One region of the Paenibacillus sp. FSL R7-0163 genome, then DNA from elsewhere that is predicted to be linked to it. Evidence: riboswitches for the same ligand, from Rfam matches in the RefSeq annotation. Region 1 holds a riboswitch; the other holds the start of a gene.
What was found. A riboswitch is a leader RNA that binds a small molecule or an ion and turns the genes downstream of it on or off. The one in region 1 is predicted to bind cyclic di-AMP.

Region 1 (4,431 bases):
AACTGTGGAACAGGTAGAAGGGACTGTGGATATTCTGAACCCAGGGGAACCGGAAACTGAAGTCACAGGGATTATTACGGCCTTCTCTGCCACACAAAATGTTGTGGAGCAAGCAATAGCGTTAGGAGCCAATTTGCTGATCACGCATGAAGGTGTATTTTATAGCCATCATGCGGCGAGCGAGTGGTTAGAAGGTGATCCGGTTTATCATGCGAAAAAAAGTCTGATCGAACATTCCCAAATTGCTATTTTTCGTTATCATGATTATTGGCATCGGCAAAAGCCGGATGGAATTATGGTGGGTTTACTGCGAGAACTAGATTGGTCCGCATACGTGGAAGAGCAGCAAGCAGCTGCTACGATTCTCACTATTCCTGCTATGACTGTACTGGAAGCTGCTCAATATATTAAAAGTAAGCTAGGGATCTCTTATGTACGCGCTGCCGGTGACCTGTCTCTTTCCTGCAAACGCGTAGGGATATTAGTAGGTTACAGAGGAGGCGGGACGATGGCTATTCCGCTTTTTAATGATCACAATCTTGATTTAATTATTGCTGGTGAGGGACCAGAGTGGGAGACTCCGGAATATGTGCGGGATGCAGGGCACCAAGGCAGATCTAAAGCGCTCATCATGTTAGGTCATGCGGAGAGTGAAGCGCCGGGAATGAAATATTTAGCTGAAATCTTAGCAGACAAATATCCCATGCTTCCTACCCGGTTCATTGCTGAACAACCCATCTATCAGATGGTTTAATCTGGGGAAATTAAGAGTACGGAATAAATAAACATATTATGGAGAAAATGAAGGGAAACAGGTCACTGAGAAAGGAGTGTTTCAATGGAAATTCCTTTGGAGGCTGATGAAGTATTAAGTCGGATCAAAAAGCTGCAAAGCGACGGAAGCTCGATCAGTAAAAAACAAGTAAAGCAAAGCGACCCAGAGCTTATGAGAAGTGCGCTGTTCTTTTTTCCAAGCTGGGAGCATGCATTGAAAAACGCCGATCTTTTGTAGCCATAGTATTGTAAAAGGGAGCTAAGTGGACAGGGAATATCTCTGATTCTGCTTAGCTTTTTTCATATCTCCAGTGAAAAGGATGGCCTTTATATAGAAAGTACTGGTGTTTTAACCTCCGTTTGGCTTGGTTCAGAGCCATTTTCTTAAATAAAACGAGTAAACAAGAGCAAAAGAAAGAGAAAATGAAGAGTATGCTCAATATGAAATGAAAAGCATTGCTTTCAACATTATTTTGACCAGAGCCCTCCTTTACAAGCAAACCTTACAAGAGTATGATTCATCTCAGAACTGACAATTATCTTAAATTTACAATTACATAAGCAATCCGCTTAATTTCCGTTTCTGGAAAGCGGGGGAACCAACAACTGGCAGCCGATGTGAGAGTCGGCACTGGTTATGGGGTGAATCCTGTTCCGGGTGCATAACATGCATCCCTGCAGGTAGGGCAACTCTCACTGCCCGAATCCGACAGCTAACCTCGTAAGCGTATGGAGAGAGGATGAATGGCGTGTTTAGTGATGAATAGCCACAGAGAATCCCTCTGTGGTTTTTTGCTGCGTTTTTAAGCAGATATAGTCGTAGAATTTATTATGAAAGAGGTGTTACCTTTGCCTATCGCTAAACTGAACGGAACTTCGCTCTATTATGAAATCAATGGAACTGGCACTCCGGTTGTGTTTATCCATGGACATGGATTAACACACAGTATGTTCAAACCACAGCTGGAGTATTTTTCCGATAAATATAAAGTGATTTTGTGCGATTTACGGGGGAATGGTAAGTCTGGTAAACTGCTGGAGGCCCCACATGAGATTATTGAGACGCAATGTCTGGATCTGATTATGCTGTTGAATGACCTAGGTATTCGTGAAGCAGTTTTTGTAGGAATCGCCTATGGTGGCTTAGTCGTTCAGCATATTGCCAAACAATATCCTGAGCGTGTAAAAGCAATTGTGGTCGCAGACAGCTTCTGTAGGACTCACGGATCAACAATTGTAGGGAAAATACAAACTATGGCAGCATATTGCAGTTTGCTAATGTATTATCTCCCAAGCGAGCTGGTGTTGCCTTCGATTCGGATGATGTACCGAGAGCGCTGGAGTCTGGCCTACAATGAGATTAGAAGAGGGTTGCTGGACAAACGTCCCCGGGAGCTATATCGGCAAAGACTGGCTACAAGCCATGTTGATTACACCAGATGCTTAAAGGCTTTTAAACGTCCTGCTTTATGTATTGTAGGGGACTTTAATGAATTTGGAGTGAATTGTATGAAGGAAATGGTGTCCCAGCTGCCACATGCGCAGTTGGCGATTATTCCGAACGCATTAGATCCAAGTAATCTGTGCCAGCCGGAGCAATTCAATGCGATTCTTCAACGTTTCTTGGAGAAGCAGCAGGGCAGTCAGCAGATTAGCTGATCTATAGGGAGACCTTTACAAGCGAAGCGTTTAAGTGGAAAAGGGCGTCCCATAGCCAGGGAGCATGAGCTGGCTATGGGACGTCTTTCTGGGTAGAACTTTAGGGAAATTCTCCCTAAAGTGAAGGTGATTATGGCTTCTAGCACGTGAATTAGGGAAATTCTACCTAAAGTGATAGAGAGCATGGCTCCTAGAACGTGGATTAGGGAAAACTTCCCTAAAATGAAGGGGATTATGGCTCCTAGAACGTGGATTAGGGAAAACCTCCCTAATAATAGGATGTTTTAGCCATAAATGGGTATTTGCATGAATTTTTAGGGATAAATTCCCTAAAAACCTTATTTTAAAGCGATTATCGATGAATATTAGGGAGGATTTCCCTAATATAATGGATATCTAACTAAAGGCTGGCTCATCAGTAGTGAAATCTACGAATGAGCCAGCCTTTGGTATTTTACTAACCGGTGGATGTTGAACATTTACAAGCATATTGTACCTAGAACGCCACTTAATGTCCCTACCCTACCACAGCATCAAATATAGTTCACCCGATGTGGGAAAGAACAGTAGTCTCTAAGTAGTGAAGGTAAGAGTATAGAAGGGGCGTAGTAAGCGTCTCACCCGACATGGGAAAGAACAGTAGACCCTAAGTAGTGAAGGTAAGTGTATGGAAGGGGCGTAGTAAGCAGCGCATCAGACGTGGGAGAGTACGTTAGACCCTAAGTAGTGAAGGTAATTGTATAGAGGAGGGCGTAGTAAGCAGCTCATCCGACGTGGGAGAGAATGGTAGACCTAAGCAGCGCATCCGACGTGGGAGAGTACGGTAGACCTAAGTGAAGGTAAGTGTATAGAGGGAGGCATAGTAAGCAGCTCATCCGACGTGGGAAAGAAACAGTAGATTCTAAGTAGTGATGGTAAGTGTATAGAAGGAGGTGTAGTAAGCAGCGTATCTGCAGCTCCTGATCGAGACCAAAGGAAAGGAAGGTTTCGGTAATAGGGATTCAGCCTCCGGACATGAGTAGGAGAGAAGAAGAGCGGGGAGTGACATTGCAGACTATCGGACTCAAGCGCTCTTATTTGCAACAGTTTCCTATTTTTGAGTTGCTATTGGACCCCATAGGCGTTATTTGTACAAAATAGACGCTATTGAGCACCATTTCTGCCCAATACCGCCTCTCAGGTCCGATGATCTCTCTAAACAGGGATAAATTAACGAATAGCGGCAGTTGAGTCCGAAAGATCAAGTAAGTGTACCGTATATTACCAAAAAAGCATCTATCACTCCTTAGAAGGAATGGCAGATGCCTTTTTTTGAATTTGTTTTAATGATTATACAATCGTAAAGCCAGCACTTGCATAACCAGTGACTGTATTTACAAGGGTGAGGCCTGTAGCAGTGGCTGAGAATACCATAAGCAGACGTGTCTGTGGTGTTACAGCAAAATTGATATCATTTGTAATTCCATTGACAAAAGTTCCTAGATTAATAGTACCTGTGATAGGTGGGAGCGCTACTAATGCCCCTGGAATAGCAGTAAATGTGTTATTTGGTGTGGCCGATTGGTACAACTGTGCTGTTACATTTATTGTAGTACCAAGCAGCGATAAAGCTATGGTATTACTGAAATAAGCAGCAAGGGATGTTATCACTCCTGCACGAGGAGTCGAGAATGCAAAGTTGATAAGCGGTCCAAGGAGAGTACCTGTTAAATCAACATTACCGCCAACAAGAGAAATGCCTGTGGCTGAACTTCCGAAGCCTACAAGGCTTGTTGTTCCCACCAAACCACCTAAAACCGTGGTCATAATAATAGGTCCTCCGGATGCCAGCGGAATAATTGCACCGTTACCGGTTGCACCAGTGACTCCGGTAATGCCAGTAGCTCCAACCGCGCCGGGATCACCCGTTGCACCCGTAGCTCCGGCAACGCCGACCGCACCGGGATCACCAGTCGCACCCGTTGCACCCGTAGCTCCGGCAACGCCGACCGCGCCGGG
Region 2 (4,431 bases), 3.3 Mb from region 1:
CGGATAAATGTTATCTACTATCTCCTGGAATCTCCTATAGTACGAACAACCAGGAGCTGACGTTGTATTATTACCTCATCACCTTTACAGCAATTTATACAACCAAGCATCCTAAACGATATTCTGGAGAGCTGCTTTCCGGCAGACGGGAGTTAATTGTGCACCCGTTCACCAAGGTAATCCGACTAGTCGAAGAGCTGCTCATGAACAGGAATAATACCGATGATGTACAACAATTCAAGCGACAATTAAAATTCCAAGAATTGCTGCTGCTACTTTTTGAGCATAATTACCCTTCCAAACACCTGCCAAGTCCTACGGAATCCGTAGAAAAGACCATAACATTCATTCAGGAGCATTATACAGAGAGTATCACCGTGAAGCAGTTGGCTGAACGGGCGGGGATATCGATCTGGCAGTATACACCGATCTTTCAACAGCTTACGGGTAAAAAGCCGCTTGAATACCTGACGGATCTGCGTATTAATCATTCCAAACGATTCCTGCAGGAATCGACTGAACCACTGCGGGAAATCGCCAGACTGGTCGGCTTCTCGGATGAATACTATTTCAGCCGCCGCTTTCGGCAAAAAACAGGAGTTACACCCGGACAATATGCACATCAGCAAGGTCGTAAGCTTACCGTCAAGGATTGGACGGGTCATGAGGTGGAAATTCCTGAACGAGCGAAACGTATTGTCTATCATGGCGAGACACTTGGCGACCTTCTCGCGTTAGGTGTAAAGCCTATCGGTGGAGATGAAGCATTCGCCCGGAACAGCGTCTATAAACATCGACTTAAGAAGCTCGCCAACGTCGGGTTTCCACTGGACCCGCAGTTGACCGCTTCCCTAAACCCAGATTTGATCATTTTGGCAAATAGTGATGAAAGAGCCTACAGAGCAGTTTCTGGTATCGCTCCGACACTCACCTTTGATTCATTTGCGCCTCTCGACAACCGAATGCGGACATTAGGCAGTTGGCTAGGTAAACAGCGCGAAGCGGAAGCATGGCTGGAGTCATTCACAATCAAAAACGCAGCCATGTGGCAGCAGCTTTACTCGACAACTCTCCAAGTTGGAGAAACCGCCTCTGCTTTGGTCTATGATCATGGAGATCATCTATATGCTATGGGAATGTCCGGATTCTCCACTGCGCTTTATGCCCCATGTGGTTTACAACCGACCGAAGAGATTCAGGCCATATTGGACGAAGAGTTAGGGTTCGCCGAAGTGGATCCAACACGACTGCCTGCCTACGCCGGAGATCATATCTTCATGTTCATTCCGGAACGCAAAGACTCGCGAGCTGCAATGGAACGACTACTAGACAGTTCACTTTGGAACAGTCTCCCGGCAGTACGTCAGGGACATGTTTATCTGCTCGACGGAAGCAAATGGAACTCCAGTGATGCGTTAACCCGGGAGAAGCTGCTAACGTTGTTGCCTAAACTACTCGGCGGAAGTAGCGCTAGCAATTGAAGGTGAATCTAGGATTCTCTTTTGACTTTTCAAAACTTCATAGGGTATACTTTATCTACGCTTAATTTCCAACTTTTACAGTTGAAAAGCGGGGGAACCAGTTAATTGGGGCGAATCATTGAGCATTAGAATGTAGGGTACCATCTTACCCGAGTCCGTCAGCTAACCTCGTCAGCAGTGGATGGGTCTGCTTTTCATGTTATTTACATAACCAGAGACCCTTGCTAAGGGTCTCTTTTTGTGCTTTTTTTGGACCCTGCTGGCAGTAGATTGGCCTTTGACACTAAGGCTCCCTCATTTCTCACACTACGAGACAAAGGAGAGATGTACGTGCAAAAGGTAAAGTACTTCACGGATATTAACAAAATAGCTATGTTGTCTGAGCTGGAAAAAGAGAATCTGAAAGAAATTACAGAAAAATTTGTTTTTCGTGTAAATGACTACTATCTGTCTTTGATTAACTGGGATGATCCAGAAGATCCCATCCGTAAGCTGGTTATTCCTAACGAAGGTGAACTGCTGGAGTATGGGCGCTGGGACGCCTCCGATGAGGACACGAATTATGTGGTACCTGGTTGTCAGCACAAGTATAGAACCACTGCACTACTGATTGTATCCGAGGTCTGCGGGGCTTATTGCCGCTACTGTTTCCGTAAGCGTCTGTTTCGAAATGACGTGAAAGAGGCGATGGCTGATGTCTCTCCGGGCTTGGAGTATATCGCAAAGAATCCGGAGATTAACAACGTACTTCTTACGGGCGGGGACAGTTTAATTCTCTCCACACCGAAGCTAAGATCCATTATTGAAAATCTAAGAAGCATTGAGCATGTTAAAATCATTAGACTAGGTTCGAAGATACCCGTATTTAATCCGATGCGGATCTCTGAAGACGAAGAGCTGCTGGAGCTGATTCGTACTTACTCTACCGAAGACAAACGAATCTATGTTATGGCGCACATCAATCATCCTCGTGAAATCACACCTGAAGCCAAAAAAGCATTTAAAGCTCTCCACAACGCAGGGGCAATTGTCGTAAATCAGACTCCCATCCTCAAAGGCATCAACGATGATCCCATTATTTTAGGGGAACTACTGGACCGACTTTCATGGGCTGGCGTTACACCCTACTACTTCTTTGTGAACCGGCCCGTTGCCGGAAACCGGGATTTCGTATTACCGCTCGAGCAAGTCTATCAAATTGTAGAAGAAGCCAAAGCTAGAACCTCAGGACTTGGCAAAAGAGTACGCTTATCCATGAGCCACACCTCAGGAAAAATAGAAATTCTCGCCATTGATAACGGGAAAGCCTATCTCAAATACCATCAATCCAGAGATCAGGAATACGGAAAATTCATGATTCTAGATTGTCCAAAGGACGCCGAATGGTTCGATGACCTGCCTGGGAATGAGCAATATTGGACCCCACCTGTGAAAAAAAACGATGCTATTATTTCTGTTAATCATTTATCAGAGCCTGCGGATTTAATCTGTAAATAAATTAATCGGCTCTGTCAGACTCTGTCATAGGATATTTCTTCATCACCAACAACAAAACTCCTCCCTCCCAAAATTAGCCCGAAAAAATCTATGATATAATCACGCTGTAACACGAAATGAACTAATGGGTGGGAATGCACACATGAAATTGGAACGATTGATTTCTATGATCTACAAGCTATTGAACCACGAAGTTTTATCTGCCTCCAAGCTGGCTGAAGAGTTTCAGGTTTCCCAGCGAACAATCTATAGGGATATCGATGTGATTTGTGCCGCTGGCATCCCGGTCGTAACGTATCAGGGTACTAAAGGTGGATATGGCATTATGGACGGATATAAAATGGATAAAAGCCTGCTCCGTTCGTATGATGTCACTTCTCTGATTACTGTACTTAACAGTCTCTCTTCCGTGTTTGAAGATGAGCATACGCAAGGAACCATTGAACGGCTGCAAACGATAGGAACGGAGCCACAGACTTCTAGTCTCGCGGTGGATCTTGAAACCCGGCGTACGGATCCTGACGCACTTCCTCTTTTACGTGCGGCTATAGCGGAACGAAATGTTGTCCGTTTTGATTACATCAGTGTAAAAAATGAACGTACAACCCGTGAAATGGAACCAGTAAAGCTTCATTTTAAATATAGCAACTGGTACATCTATGGTTATTGCCGGGCTCGGCAGGACTATCGAGAGTTCCGACTTTCCCGGATGCTGAATTTGTTCCTGACGCAGGATACCTTTCATTCGCAACATGAGGTACCCAAAGAGGCTGGCTGTTCAAACAGGGCAGATCAGGTGGAGGAAATAGTGATCCGGGTAGGCCCTGAGGCTTTGGCAGAAGCTTTGGATCAGTTTCATCAAGTCGACAAGGAATTTCATTCCGATAAAAGCATGACGATGCGAATTCCTGTGTATAAGCCATTGGAAGCACGTTGGCTTTGGTCCATTCTGCTGAGTTTTGGCAGCGGCGCCGAAGTCCTCGAACCCCCTGCATTGCGAGGTATTTTAAAAGAGCAGCTTCAAAACACACTCAAACTTTATGAAGAAGTATGACAGTCTGATGTCATACTTCTTCTTTTATATTAACTACAGTAACAAAAAACAAATCCATGACCATTCAAAAGGAGAATGTACGAATGACAAATTATCCAGTAGAAATGTTTAAATACCACACATGGGCAAACCAAACTATCCTGGGGAGAATCAAGGAACTCCCGCCTTCTGTGCTAAGTCAAGAAGTGAACAGCCCATTTCCCACCATCGCTCATGCCCTTAGCCATATCTATGCGGTTGATACGATGTGGTATCTTGTATTAACAGGCACTGCCATGCCAGAGGCTTTTCAACAAAGTATCCCGCTAAATTTGAGCATTCTAGATTCTGTGGATGAATACGTAAATATCTTTGCCCAGCTATCAGAACAATACAAAGCATGGTTACACAACCAATCCG

Region 2: another riboswitch for cyclic di-AMP. It lies ahead of NST45_RS16250 (KamA family radical SAM protein); the one in region 1 lies ahead of NST45_RS01455 (alpha/beta hydrolase).

The regions. Positions count from the first base shown of each region.
Region 1 is NZ_CP150224.1:331,779-336,209, forward strand. Features, by position in the region: gene NST45_RS01445 (Nif3-like dinuclear metal center hexameric protein) at 1-754, shown strand, start outside; gene NST45_RS01450 (hypothetical protein) at 839-1,012, shown strand; cyclic di-AMP (ydaO/yuaA leader) riboswitch at 1,332-1,518, shown strand; gene NST45_RS01455 (alpha/beta hydrolase) at 1,624-2,433, shown strand; gene NST45_RS01460 (exosporium glycoprotein BclB-related protein) at 3,763-4,431, opposite strand, start outside.
Region 2 is NZ_CP150224.1:3,630,930-3,635,360, forward strand. Features, by position in the region: gene NST45_RS16245 (AraC family transcriptional regulator) at 1-1,481, shown strand, start outside; cyclic di-AMP (ydaO/yuaA leader) riboswitch at 1,530-1,671, shown strand; gene NST45_RS16250 (KamA family radical SAM protein) at 1,812-2,978, shown strand; gene NST45_RS16255 (YafY family protein) at 3,121-4,032, shown strand; gene NST45_RS16260 (DinB family protein) at 4,116-4,431, shown strand, end outside.